Linked DNA regions of Aromatoleum aromaticum EbN1. The protein of the gene in region 1 binds, or shares a complex with, the protein of each later gene. Links are inferred from orthologs where the notes say so. Each region holds a gene or a part of one and is shown in the gene's direction. Other genes may lie near its edges. The genes, in order: nusB and rpsJ.

Region 1 (6,913 bases):
TCCGCGATCCCTGTGACGCTCGTCAAGCCGGGAATCGAAAGTTGAATCGGGTGAGCTCGCGAATGAACGAAGTGCTTGTCGTCCTGACGAATCTTCCCGACGAGGCGAGTGCCCGTGCGCTCGCGTCGCATCTCGTTGAAAACCGGCTCGCCGCGTGCGTGAACATGCTCGCGCCCTGCCGCTCCGTTTATCGCTGGCACGACGCGGTCGAAGAAGCGGCCGAAGTACCGTTGCTCATCAAGACGAGCGCCGACCGCTACGCGGCGCTCGAAGCCGCGGTCCGCGCCGCGCACCCATACGAACTTCCGGAGATCATCGCGGTCCCTGTTGTGCGGGGTCTGCCTGCTTATCTCGACTGGGTGGCCGCAGAGACGGCTCTGGCATCCACCGGGCACAGACCGACCCCGTGACCGCGCAGTGCGTCATCTTCGGACGGCTTGATCCCGGTTCAGGCTCCGTTGCCGGCCACGCCCCAGAATCCGACTAATTCCGACACTTTTTCCGAACCGATGCGCCGCCTCCTGTTACTGCTGGCCGCCCTGGCCAGCCTGCTTGCCCTGCTCCCGCCGACATTCGCGCAAGGCAGCCCGATCGAACCCGAAAAAGCCTTCCGCTTCGCCGCTCGCGCGCTCGACCCGGCCACCGTCGAGATCACGTTCGACATCGCCGACGACTACTACCTTTACGGCGACAAGTTCAAGTTCACCGCCGACCCGCCGACCGTGCAGCTCGGCATTCCGGAACGCGCCCCGGGCAAGATCAGGCACGACGAATTCTTCGGCGACGTCGAAACGTACCGCGACGAGATCCGGATCCTGCTGCCGGTCATCGCAGCCGAAGGCGTCACCGCGTTCCGCCTGACCGCGACGAGCCAGGGCTGCTGGGACGGCGGCATCTGCTACCCGCCGACGCAGCAGAGCACCGACATCGACCTGACAGCGACGCCGGTCGCGGCCGGCGGCAGCTTCATCGACCGCTTCCTGTCGCCCGGCAGCACCGCAGGCGCGGGCACGGGCACGGCGCCGAGCGGCGACGAAAGCGGGCGCATTGCCGGCCTGCTGCGCGACGCGAGCGTACCGCTGATCCTGTTGAGCTTCTTCGGCTTCGGCCTGCTGCTCGCTTTCACGCCCTGCACTTTTCCGATGATCCCGATCATCTCGGGCGTCATCGTCGGCCATGGCCACCACATCTCGCGCGGACGCGCTTTCGCGCTGTCGCTCGTGTACGTCCTCGGCATGGCGGCGGCCTATGCCGTGGCCGGGGTCGCAGCGGGCATCTCCGGCACGCTGCTGTCGGCCGCGCTGCAGAACGCGTGGGTGCTCGGCGCCTTCGCGCTGGTGTTCGTGCTGCTGGCGCTGTCGATGTTCGGCTTCTACGAGCTGCAACTGCCGAGCGCGCTGCAGAGCCGCCTGAGCTCGACCGCGAATCACCAGAAAGGCGGCAGTCTGGGCGGCGTCGCGGTCATGGGCGTGCTGTCGGCGCTGATCGTCGGGCCGTGCGTCGCCGCACCGCTCGCCGGGGCGCTGCTCTACATCGCGCAGACCGGCAACGCGACGCTCGGCGGAGTCGCGCTGTTCGTCATGGCGCTCGGCATGGGCGCGCCGCTGATCGCAGTCGGTGTCGCCGCGCGCTCGGTGCTGCCGAAAGTCGGACCGTGGATGGAAGGCGTCAGGAAAGCGTTCGGCGTGATGCTGCTCGGCGTCGCGGTGTGGCTGCTGACGCCGGTCGTCCCGGCCCTCGTGACGATGCTCGCGTGGGCGGCGCTGCTGCTGTTCTCGGGCATTTTCCTGCACGCGATCGATCCGCTGCCGGCGCACGCGAAAGGCTGGGCGCGCTTCTGGAAAGGCACCGGCGTCGTCATGCTGATCGCCGGGGCGGCGATGTTCGTCGGTGCGCTGGCGGGTTCGCGCGACCCGCTGCAGCCGCTCGCGGTGCTGCGGGCCGAAGCGTCGGCGTCGGTGGCGACAGCGCCGCGTTTCGAGAAAGTCGCGTCCGTCGCCGAGCTCGACGCGCGCCTCGCGTCGGCCGATCGGCCGGTGATGCTCGATTTCTACGCCGACTGGTGCGTGTCGTGCAAGGAGATGGAGCGCTTCACGTTCAGCGACGGCGCGGTGCAGGCGCGCATGGAGCGCATGCTGCTGCTGAAGGCCGACGTCACCGCGAACAGCGACGACGACAAGGCGCTGCTGAAGCGTTTCACGCTGTTCGGTCCGCCGGGAACGATCTTCTTCGATCGCGACGGCAAGGAGCGCGACGGCCTGCGAGTCGTCGGATTCATGGCCGCGGAGCCGTTCGGCGAATTGCTCGACCGCGCGCTGCGCTGAACCCGGCGCGAAGAGGCCGCGGCGGAAAGCGATTGGCAATCCACCGTTTTTCGCCCACTTTCGCCTACAATCGCTGCTTCCCCACTTGCCCGTCCCTCCATCATGTTTTCCGGAATCGTGGCCGCCTGCGGCCGAATCGAACGTATCGAAGCTCTCCAGGACGGCGTGCGCCTTATCGTGGATGCCGACGGACTGGACCTCGCCGACGTGCAGATCGGCGACAGCATCGCGAACAGCGGCGTCTGCCTGACCGTCGTCGCGCTCGACGGCAGCCGCGTGCAGTTCGACGTATCGCGTGAAACGCTGAACTGCACCACCGGCCTCGACACGGTCGGCAACGAAGTCAATCTCGAGAAGGCGCTGTGCCTCGCGGACCGGCTGGGCGGGCACCTCGTCACCGGCCACGTCGACGGCGTCGGTGAAGTCGTGAGCTTTACGCCGGTCGGCGAAAGCCACGACCTCGTGATCCGTGCCCCCGCGGCGCTCGCCGGCTACATCGCGAAGAAAGGGTCGATCACGGTCAACGGCGTGAGCCTCACGGTGAACCGCGTCGAAGCCCGCGAATTCTCGATCAACCTGATCCCGCACACCGTCGCCGTGACGAATCTCAAGCAGCTCGCCGCCGGCAGCCGCGTCAATCTCGAGATCGACCTCATCGCCCGTTACGTCGAACGCATGCTCGCGTGGCGCGAGGAATCCGCACAATGATCGACAACCCCCACGCTCGCCCGCAATCGGGCTCGCTGCCCCCCGAGGGGGAACGCGCCGGCTTGGGACGGCCCGGCGCCGGCACGAGCGCACTCGCCCCGATCACCGAGATCGTCGAGGACATCCGCGCCGGCCGCATGGTCGTGCTCGTCGACGAGGAAGACCGCGAGAACGAAGGCGACCTCGTGCTCGCCGCAGAACACGTGACGCCGGAAGCGATCAACTTCATGGCGAAATTCGGCCGCGGGCTGATCTGCCTGACGCTGACCGAAGCGCGCTGCCGCCAGCTCGACCTGCACCTGATGGTGCGCGACAACCGCTCGCCGCACGGCACCGCTTTCACGACCTCGATCGAGGCGGCTGAAGGCGTCACGACCGGCATTTCCGCCCACGACCGCTCGCGCACGGTGCAGGCGGCCGTCGCGCGGCACGCGAAGCCGGCCGACATCGTGCAGCCCGGCCACATCTTCCCGCTGATGGCGCAGAAAGGCGGCGTGCTGATCCGCGCCGGCCACACCGAAGCGGGGTGCGATCTCGCAGCGCTGGCCGGGCTCGAGCCGGCGTCGGTGATCTGCGAGATCCTCAAGGACGACGGCACGATGGCGCGGCTGCCGGATCTGGTCGAGTTCGCGAAGGAGCACGGCCTGAAGATCGGCGCGATCCGCGACCTCATCGAGTACCGTTCGGCGAACGAGCACCTCGTCGAGCGCGTCGCCGAGAAGGACGTCGAGACGCCGTACGGCCGCTTCCGGCTCGCCGCGTTCGAGGACAAGACGAGCGGCGAAGTGCATTTCGCGCTCTCGCACGGCGAAATCCGCCCCGAGCGCGAAACCCTGGTGCGCGTGCACGAGCCGATCTCGGTCGTCGACTTCATCGATCCCGAGAGCGGCCGCCACACTTTCCCCGTCAACCAGGCGATGGCGCGCCTGGCCGAAGCCGAACAGGGCGTCATCGTGCTGCTCTATCGGCCGCAATCGGGCAGCGAACTGCTCGCCGGCCTGCGTGGCGACACCTCGCTCGCGGCGAAGTGGGACGCGCGCCTCTTCGGCGTCGGCGCGCAGATCCTGCGCGACCTGAAGGTCGGCAAGATGCGCCTCCTCGCGAGCCCGCGCAAGATCCCGAGCATGGCGGGCTTCGGTCTCGAGATCACCGGCTTCGTCGAGCGCCCCTGAGGGTGTTACCCTGAACCTTTCGCGCCGGAGCCGTCGCGCATCGCGGCCGTGCTGCCGGCCTTTTTGTCTTTGAAGAATCGAACATGGCCCGTTACGACAACATTCCCGAATTCGAAACCGACCTCGACGGCCGCGGCTTGCGCGTCGGCATCGTCATGAGCCGCTTCAACCAGGACGTCTGTGAAGGCCTGCTGTCGGCCTGCACCGCCGAGCTGCTGCGCCTGAACGTGTCGCCGGAACTGATGCGCATCGCCACCGTTCCGGGGGCACTGGAAATCCCGCTGGCGCTGCAGACGATGGCGCGCAGCGGCCGCTTCGATGCGCTGATCGCGCTCGGCGCGGTGATCCGCGGCGAGACTTACCACTTCGAGCTGGTGTCGAACGAAACGGGCAGCGGCATCAACCGTGTCGGACTCGACACCGGCATGCCGATCGCCAACGGCGTGCTGACGACCGAAGACGACGACCAGGCCCTCGCGCGGATGCAGGAAAAAGGCGCCGACTGCGCCCGCACCGCGATCGAGATGGCCAAGCTGTTGAAGCAGCTCCAATGAGCAGCAAGGCTGCCCGCCGCCGGGCGCGCGAGTTCGCGCTGCAGGGGATTTACCAATGGCTGCTTTCGGCCAACTCGATGCTGCTCATCGAGGAGCATGTCAGCCAGGTCTCAGGCTTCGACAAGGCCGACCGCGAGCTCTTCATCAGCCTGCTGCGCGGCACGCTGAACAACGTCGACGACCTGCAGGCAGAGTTCGCGCCGTTCATCCATCGCGCCGTGCATGAACTGTCCCCGGTCGAACGCGCAATCCTGCTGCTCGCGACGCACGAACTCAAGCACAACCTCGACACGCCGTACCGCGTCATCATCAACGAGGCGATCGAGCTGGCGAAAAGCTACGGCGGCACCGACGGTCACCGTTTCGTCAACGGCGTCCTCGACAAGCTCGCGACGCAGCTGCGCGTCACCGAAGTCAGCGCCGGCCGCAGCTGAAGCCGGCGGCGGGGCCGCAGCAGCAGGGTCCAGTCCCGCCGGGACGCGCACACGGCGACCGTCGAAGCCGGCGCGGCACCAAAAAGCAAAAAGCGCGGAACCGCATTGTCGCGGTTCCGCGCTTTTTTCATCCCGGCCTACAAAGGGAGCGACCGGTCCGGGTGCACGACGAGGTGCGAGCGGCTCATCCGCCCGCACCTCGTCGCAGGACGGCCCGTGAATGGCCGCCCGAGCAATCGTTCAGCCGCGCGCCGTCGGGCGCGGGCGGCGGGCGCCCTCCGGACGGTCGCCGCCGAAGCGGCTCCCTTCGCTGCGACCGGCGCCACCGTCACGACCATAGCCGCCCCGGTTCCCGGATGGCGACTCCGACGACCAGCCTTTGCCGGCCCCCGGACGACTGTCACGGCTTTCACGGCCGTACGACGACCCGCCCGAACGACCGCCGAAGCCCGGCTTGCCACCGCTCGGCGCGCGACGGGGCGACGACGGGCGTTGCGTCGGCTCGAGGCCTTCGATCACATGCACCGCGAGCGGTTTGCCGGTGAAGCGCTCGATCGCGCGGATGATGCCCATCTCGCGCGGCCCCGAGAACGTGATCGCGATGCCGTCGCGGCCGGCACGACCGGTACGGCCGATGCGGTGCACGTAGTCTTCGACCTGACGGGGCGCGTCGAAGTTGATCACGTGGCTGATGCCGGCGACGTCGATGCCGCGTGCTGCGACATCAGTCGCGACGAGCACGCCGATGCGGCCCTGGCGCAGCTTGTCCAGCGTGCGGTTGCGCGCCGTCTGGTGCATGTCGCCATGCAGCGCAGCGGCCGAAAAGCCTTTTTCCTGCAGGTTCAGCGACACTTCCTCGGCACCGCGCTTGGTCGCCGTGAAGACGACGGCCTGCTGCAGGTCATCGCCGCCGAGCAGCGATTCGAGCAGGCGGTTCTTGTGCACGATGTTGTCGGCCATCAGCAGACGCTGCTCGATGTTCGCGCGGTTCTCGACCGTCGCGGCGATCTCGATGCGCTGCGGATTGCGCGTCATCTTGCGCGCGAGGTTGCCGACCACGCCGTCGAGGGTTGCCGAGAACAGCAGCGTCTGACGGCTCGCCGGCGTCGCCGCGACGATGGTCTCGATGTCCTCGACGAACCCCATGTCGAGCATGCGGTCGGCTTCGTCGAGCACCAGCACTTCGATGTCCGACAGCTTGAGCTTGCGGCGATTGAGGTGATCGATGAGGCGGCCCGGAGTCGCGACGACGACGTCGACGGGGCGCGACAGCAGCTTCGCCTGGGCGAAGAACGGCGCGCCGCCGACGAGGCACGCAGTATTCAGGTAACGCAGGTTACGGGCGTAAGTCTTGACCGCTTTTTCGACCTGCTGCGCGAGCTCGCGCGTCGGAGTCAGCACCAGCACGCGCGGACCGGCGCCGGGCGCGGGCTTGCGGTCGATCAGGCGGTGCAGGCTCGGAAGCGTGAAAGCGGCGGTCTTGCCGCTGCCGGTATGCGAGGACACCATCAGGTCGGCACCGGCGAGCGCGGCCGGGATCGCCTGCTCCTGGACCGAAGTCGGGACCGTGTAACCGGTGGTTGCGATGGCTTGAAGCAGGGCTTCGTGGAGGCCGAGTTCCTGGAACGTCATGGGTTCTTCCTTGTATGTCCGGCACAACGGATGGTCGTGCCGAATCGATGCCCGGGTGAACGGGCAAATGAAAAAGCATCGCACCGTCC
Region 2 (6,924 bases), 150 kb from region 1 along the record:
CCGTCGAGCCGAAGACCAAGGCCGACCAGGAAAAGATGGGTATTGCGCTCGGCCGTCTCGCTGCGGAAGATCCCTCGTTCCGTGTCCGGACCGACGAGGAGTCGGGCCAGACGATCATCTCCGGCATGGGCGAGCTGCACCTCGAAATTCTCGTTGACCGCATGAAGCGCGAATTCAACGTCGAAGCAACGGTCGGCGCCCCGCAGGTGGCGTACCGCGAAGCGATCCGCAAGCCGGTAGAGCAGGAAGGCAAGTTCGTCAAGCAGTCCGGCGGTCGCGGCCAGTTCGGTCACGTGTGGATCAAGCTCGAGCCGAACGAAACGGGCAAGGGCTACGAATTCATCGACGCCATCAAGGGCGGTGTCGTTCCGCGCGAGTACATCCCGGCGGTCGACAAAGGCCTGCAGGAGACGCTGCCGAACGGCGTGCTGGCCGGCTTCCCGGTCGTCGACGTCAAGGTCACGCTGTTCGACGGTTCGTACCACGACGTGGATTCGAACGAAAACGCGTTCAAGATGGCCGCTTCGATGGCGTTCAAGGACGCGATGCGCAAGGCGAGCCCCGTGCTGCTTGAGCCGATGATGGCAGTGGTCGTCGAAACTCCCGAGGACTACATGGGCAACGTCATGGGAGATCTTTCCGGTCGCCGCGGCATCGTCCAGGGCATGGACGATCTGCCCGGGGGCATGAAAGAGGTCAAGGCCGAAGTGCCGCTCGCCGAGATGTTCGGTTACGCGACGCAACTGCGGTCGTTGACGCAGGGTCGCGCGACGTATTCGATGGAATTCAAGCACTATTCCGAGGCGCCGAAGAGCGTGGCGGAAGCGGTGATCAACAATCGCAAGTAATCAACGAACCGAAGCGAGGAATTGAGCAATGGCGAAAGGCAAGTTTGAGCGGACGAAACCGCACGTAAACGTCGGGACGATCGGTCACGTCGACCACGGCAAGACCACCCTGACGGCGGCGATCACGACGATCCTGTCGAAGAAGTTCGGCGGCGAGGCGAAAGCCTACGACCAGATCGACGCGGCGCCCGAAGAGAAAGCGCGCGGCATCACGATCAACACCGCTCACGTCGAGTACGAGACGGCCAACCGTCACTACGCGCACGTCGACTGCCCGGGTCACGCCGACTACGTGAAGAACATGATCACCGGTGCCGCGCAGATGGACGGCGCGATCCTGGTGTGCTCGGCTGCCGACGGCCCGATGCCGCAGACGCGCGAGCACATCCTGCTCGCGCGCCAGGTCGGCGTGCCGTACATCATCGTGTTCCTGAACAAGTGCGACATGGTCGACGACGAAGAGCTCTTGGAGCTCGTCGAGATGGAAGTGCGCGAGCTGCTGTCGAAGTACGACTTCCCGGGCGACGATGTGCCGATCATCAAGGGCTCGGCGCTCAAGGCGCTCGAAGGCGACCAGAGCGACATCGGCGAGCCGGCGATCTTCCGCCTGGCCGAAGCGCTCGACAGCTACATCCCGACTCCGGAGCGCGCGATCGACCGCCCGTTCCTGCTGCCGATCGAAGACGTGTTCTCGATCTCGGGCCGCGGCACGGTGGTGACCGGCCGCGTCGAGCGCGGCATCGTCAAGGTCGGCGAGGAAGTCGAGATCGTCGGCATCAAGGCGACGGTCAAGACCACCTGCACCGGCGTCGAGATGTTCCGCAAGCTGCTCGACCAGGGCCAGGCGGGCGACAACGTCGGCGTGCTGCTGCGCGGCACCAAGCGCGAGGACGTCGAGCGCGGCCAGGTGCTGTGCAAGCCCGGTTCGATCAAGCCGCACACGCATTTCACCGGTGAAGTGTACGTGCTGTCGAAGGAAGAAGGCGGGCGCCACACGCCGTTCTTCAACAACTATCGTCCGCAGTTCTACTTCCGCACGACCGACGTGACCGGTTCGATCGAGCTGCCCGAAGGCACCGAGATGGTCATGCCGGGCGACAACGTGTCGATCACCGTCAAGCTGATGGCGCCGATCGCGATGGAAGAAGGCCTGCGGTTCGCGATCCGCGAAGGCGGTCGTACCGTCGGCGCCGGGGTCGTCGCCAAGATCATCGAGTAATTGCTCGTCTCCGCCCGGGGTTCGTTGCCCCGGGTTTTCGCTCTTTCAGGATTTCATCCATGCAAAACCAGAAAATTCGCATCCGTTTGAAGGCGTTCGACTACCGGCTGATCGATCAGTCCGCTCTCGAGATCGTCGATACCGCCAAGCGCACGGGTGCGGTGGTCCGCGGCCCCGTGCCGCTGCCGACCCGTATCGAGCGTTTCGACCTGCTGCGCTCGCCGCACGTCAACAAGGCATCGCGCGACCAGTTCGAGATTCGTACCCACCAGCGCCTGATGGACATCATCGACCCGACCGACAAGACGGTCGATGCGCTGATGAAGCTGGATCTCCCCGCCGGGGTTGATGTCGAGATCAAGTTGCAGTAAGCCGCGCTAGTTGCGGAGCTTTGCGAAAGGCCGGTATAATCCGGCCTTTGCGCCTTTGGGCGCAATTTACGTGATAGGGCCCGGTCAATCGTAACCGGGGACAGGAGAAGAAGATGAGTCTAGGCCTTGTGGGACGCAAGGTTGGCATGACTCGCATCTTCGCCGAGGACGGCAGGAGTGTCCCGGTGACGGTGCTTGACGTGTCCAACAATCGCGTAACCCAAATCAAGACGCCTGAAAGCGACGGTTACGCCGCCGTGCAGGTGACTTTCGGCAAGCGTCGCGCGAGTCGGGTTGGAAAGCCCCTTGCCGGGCACCTTGCCAAGGCCGGCGTCGAAGCCGGTCACATGCTCAAGGAATTTCGTGTCGAAACCGAGCAGGTCGCTGGCTTCAAGGCCGGTGACGTCGTCGGGGTTGACCTCTTTGCAGTCGGGCAAAAGGTGGATGTCACCGGTACGTCGATTGGCAAGGGTTTTTCCGGAGTGGGCAAGCGGCACAATTTCTCGTCGAACCGCGCGTCGCACGGCAACTCCGTGTCGCATAACGCGCCGGGCTCGATCGGCATGGCTCAGGATCCGGGTCGGGTCTTTCCCGGCAAGCGGATGGCCGGACAGTACGGCAACACCACGTGCACCACTCAGGGTCTCGAAGTGGTTCGCGTCGATGTTGAGCGTCAGTTGCTCCTGGTGAAGGGGGCGGTACCCGGCTCGAAGGGCGGCGACGTGATCGTCCGCCCGGCGGTCAAGGCCCGTGGCTGAGCGAGGGCGTAATGGAACTTAAATTATTGAATGATCAGGGTGCGCAGTCGGCAACGCTGCAGGCCTCTGATGCGCTGTTCGGGCGCGACTACAACGAAGCCCTGATCCATCAGGTCGTTGTGGCGTACATGGCCAATGCCCGCTCGGGCAATCGCGCGCAGAAAGGTCGTGCGGAAGTTTCCAAGTCGACGCGCAAGCCGTGGCGCCAGAAAGGCACCGGCCGCGCTCGTGCCGGTATGGCGTCGAGCCCGTTGTGGCGCGGAGGTGGCCGGGTTTTCCCGAATTCGCCCGAAGACAACTTCTCGCAGAAGCTGAACCGCAAGATGTACCGCGCCGGCGTGGCGTCGATCCTTTCGCAGCTTGCGCGTGAAGACCGTCTGGCGATCGTCGAGAATTTCAGCGTCGAGGCGCCGAAGACCCGCCTGCTGTCGCAGAAGCTCAAAGGCATGGGGCTCGATTCGGTGCTGGTCATTACCGACGAGTTCGATGAAAACCTGTTCCTGTCGTCACGGAACCTGCACAAGGTGCTGGTTCTCGAGGTCAGCGAGACGGATCCGGTGTCGCTTGTGCACTACGACCGGGTCATCGTGACCAAGGGTGCGCTGGCCAAGATGGAGGAGGCCTGGCAATGAGCGGATTTAGCCAAGAGCGTCTGATGCAGGTGCTGCTCGCGCCCCAGATCTCCGAAAAGGCGACGTATGTCGCCGACAAGAACGAGCAGGTTGTGTTCAAGGTTGCGTCGACCGCGACCAAGCCCGAAGTCAAGGCGGCTGTCGAGTTGCTCTTCAAGGTTGAAGTGAAGTCGGTGCAGATTGCGAACGTGAAAGGCAAGGTCAAGCGTTTCGGCAAGATGACCGGCCGCCGCAAGGACTGGAAGAAGGCGTTCGTCTGCCTCAAGCCGGGCCAGGAAATCAACTTCGCGGCCGGGGAGTGAGGAATCATGGCACTGGTAAAACTTAAGCCTACGTCTGCCGGCCGTCGCGCGATGGTCAAGGTCGTCAATGCGGATCTCTACAAGGGGCGTCCGCATGCCGCGCTGGTCGAGAAGCAGTCGAAGAACGCCGGCCGCAACAACAGCGGCCGCATCACCGTCCGTCACCAGGGTGGTGGGCACAAGCAGCATTACCGTCTGGTGGATTTCCGTCGCAACAAGGACGGCATCGCAGCTCGCGTCGAGCGTGTCGAGTACGACCCGAACCGTTCCGCGAACATTGCGCTGATCTGCTACGCCGACGGCGAGCGCGCCTACATCATCGCGCCGAAGGGGCTCGAAGTGGGGCAGACGGTCCTCAGCGGACCGGAAGCGCCGATCAAGGCGGGCAACGTGCTGCCGATCCGGAATATTCCGGTCGGTTCCACGATTCACTGTGTCGAGCTGATGCCGGGCAAGGGGGCACAGATCGCGCGTGCTGCAGGCACTTCGGTGCAGCTGCTCGCCCGTGAAGGCGCATACGCTCAGCTCCGGTTGCGCTCCGGCGAAGTTCGCCGGGTGCACGTCGAGTGCCGTGCCGCCATCGGCGTCGTCGGCAACGAAGAGCACGGCCTGCGCAAGATCGGCAAGGCGGGCGCGAACCGCTGGCGCGGTATCCGTCCGACGGTCCGCGGTGTAGCGATGAATCCGGTCGATCACCCGCACGGTGGTGGCGAGGGCCGGACCGGCGAAGGCGGCGTGGCGCGCAGCCCGTGGGGTCAGCCGGCGAAGGGCTACCGCACGCGCAGCAACAAGCGCACCGACACGATGATCGTGCAGCGTCGTCACAAGCGTTAAGGGGTAACAAATGGCACGTTCTATTAAAAAAGGCCCGTTTGTCGACGCGCATCTGCTCAAGAAGGTCGACGCCGTGCGGACGAGCAACGACAAGCGCCCGATCAAGACCTGGTCCCGTCGCTCGACGGTGTTGCCGGACTTCGTCGGCCTGACGATTGCGGTCCATAACGGTCGGCAGCATGTTCCGGTCTTCGTGTCGGAAAACATGGTTGGTCACAAGCTCGGCGAGTTCGCCCTGACCCGTACGTTCAAGGGGCACGCGGCGAGCAAGAAGGCGAAGAGGTAAGGAGTCATCATGGAAACCAGAGCAATTCTCCGCGGCGTTCGCCTGTCGGCCCAGAAGGGGCGGCTGGTGGCGGACCAGGTGCGGGGCAGGCCGGTTGATCAGGCACTCAACATCCTTGCCTTCTCGCCGAAAAAGGGCGCGCAGATCATCCGCAAAGTGATGGAGTCGGCGATTGCCAATGCAGAACACAACGATGGCGCAGATATTGACACCCTCAAGGTCAAGACGATCTACGTCGAGGAAGGCATGTCGCTGAAGCGCTTTGCGGCGCGGGCAAAGGGACGCGGGGCCCGCATTCTCAAGCCGACCTGCCACATCTACGTGACCGTCGGGGAATAAGGGGTACATATGGGTCAGAAAATTCATCCGACCGGGTTCCGCCTTGCGGTCACTCGTGATTGGAATTCCCGTTGGTTCGCATCGAGCGGTGATTACTCGAGAATGTTGCACGAGGACCTGAAAGTCCGCGATTTTCTCAAGAAGCGTCTTGCTCACGCATCGGTGGGGCGCGTTGTCATCGAACGCCCGGCGAAGAACGCACGGATCACCCTTTTCAGCGCACGCCCTGGTGTCGTGATCGGCAAGAAGGGCGAGGACATCGAACTGCTCAAGCGCGAGCTTCAGAAGATCATGGGCGTGCCGGTGCACGTCAATATCGAAGAAGTGCGCAAGCCGGAAGTCGATGCCAAGCTGATCGCCGACTCGATCGCCCAGCAGCTCGAAAAGCGGATCATGTTCCGCCGCGCCATGAAGCGCGCAATGCAGAATGCAATGCGGCTCGGCGCACAGGGCATCAAGATCATGAGCGCCGGACGACTGAACGGCGCCGAAATCGCTCGCACCGAGTGGTACCGCGAAGGCCGCGTTCCGCTGCATACGCTGCGTGCCGATATCGACTATGGCGTATCCGAAGCGAAGACCACCTACGGCATCATCGGTATCAAGGTGTGGGTGTACAAGGGTGAGATGCTCGGGCGCAACGAGCGGCCTGCGGTCGTCGAGAACGAGAACGAGGCTCGTCGCGGTCGCCGCGCGCCTCGCAATGATGCCGGTGACAACCGCGGCGCCAAGCGCCCCGCACGTCGCACGGGTGCCGAACAAGCGGGAGCTGGCGACAAGGCCGGCACCCGGACCAGGAAAGCGGGAGTAGACGATGCTGCAGCCGTCGAGAAGGAAGTATCGTAAGGAGCAGAAGGGCCGGAACACCGGGATCGCGACGCGCGGCGCCAAAGTCAGTTTCGGCGAGTTCGGGCTCAAGGCGATCGGCCGCGGTCGTCTGACCGCCCGTCAGATCGAGTCCGCACGACGGGCGATGACCCGGCACATCAAGCGGGGCGGGCGCATCTGGATCCGGATTTTCCCGGACAAGCCGATCTCGAAGAAGCCAGCTGAAGTGCGGATGGGTAACGGCAAGGGGAACCCGGAATACTGGGTTGCCGAGATTCAGCCCGGCAAGGTGTTGTATGAGATGGACGGTGTCGACGAGACGCTCGCCCGCGAAGCGTTCCGGCTTGCTGCTGCGAAGCTTCCGCTCGAGACGGTCTTTGTTCATCGTCAAATGGGGTGAGCATGAAAGCGAGTGAACTCCGCGCGAAGAGCGCCGGTGAATTGAATCAAGAATTGCTCGAACTGCTGAAAGCGCAGTTTTCGTTGCGTATGCAACTTGCGACTCAG

Evidence for each region.
Region 2: the proteins of nusB (region 1) and rpsJ are in contact, whole or in part, in a solved structure (PDB 3D3B), measured with the Escherichia coli proteins. The link is inferred for Aromatoleum aromaticum EbN1 from one-to-one orthologs.

The regions. Positions count from the first base shown.
Region 1 is NC_006513.1:2,106,169-2,113,081, reverse strand. The notes cover bases 3,541-6,473. They hold nusB (transcription antitermination factor NusB), read left to right. Parts: upstream 3,541-4,754; coding sequence 4,755-5,192; downstream 5,193-6,473. Other genes in these bases: EBN1_RS09975 (DEAD/DEAH box helicase), read right to left, coding at 5,433-6,473; ribH (6,7-dimethyl-8-ribityllumazine synthase), read left to right, coding at 4,288-4,758; ribBA (bifunctional 3,4-dihydroxy-2-butanone-4-phosphate synthase/GTP cyclohydrolase II), read left to right, coding at 3,541-4,204. Outside these bases: EBN1_RS10010 (universal stress protein), read left to right, coding at 1-45; divalent-cation tolerance protein CutA, read left to right, coding at 63-410; protein-disulfide reductase DsbD, read left to right, coding at 510-2,324; EBN1_RS09995 (riboflavin synthase), read left to right, coding at 2,427-3,032; more of ribBA, read left to right, coding at 3,095-3,540; more of EBN1_RS09975, read right to left, coding at 6,474-6,824. UniProt on the Escherichia coli protein: Part of the processive rRNA transcription and antitermination complex (rrnTAC). The complex forms an RNA-chaperone ring around the RNA exit tunnel of RNA polymerase (RNAP).
Region 2 is NC_006513.1:2,258,608-2,265,531, forward strand. Bases 839-3,782 are described here. They hold rpsJ (30S ribosomal protein S10), read left to right. Parts: upstream 839-2,126; coding sequence 2,127-2,438; downstream 2,439-3,782. Other genes in these bases: fusA (elongation factor G), read left to right, coding at 839-848; tuf (elongation factor Tu), read left to right, coding at 877-2,067; rplC (50S ribosomal protein L3), read left to right, coding at 2,552-3,196; rplD (50S ribosomal protein L4), read left to right, coding at 3,208-3,782. Also shown: more of fusA, read left to right, coding at 1-838; more of rplD, read left to right, coding at 3,783-3,828; rplW (50S ribosomal protein L23), read left to right, coding at 3,825-4,130; rplB (50S ribosomal protein L2), read left to right, coding at 4,137-4,964; rpsS (30S ribosomal protein S19), read left to right, coding at 4,975-5,250; rplV (50S ribosomal protein L22), read left to right, coding at 5,260-5,589; rpsC (30S ribosomal protein S3), read left to right, coding at 5,599-6,435; rplP (50S ribosomal protein L16), read left to right, coding at 6,404-6,817; rpmC (50S ribosomal protein L29), read left to right, coding at 6,820-6,924. UniProt on the Escherichia coli protein: Involved in the binding of tRNA to the ribosomes. Part of the processive rRNA transcription and antitermination complex (rrnTAC). The complex forms an RNA-chaperone ring around the RNA exit tunnel of RNA polymerase (RNAP).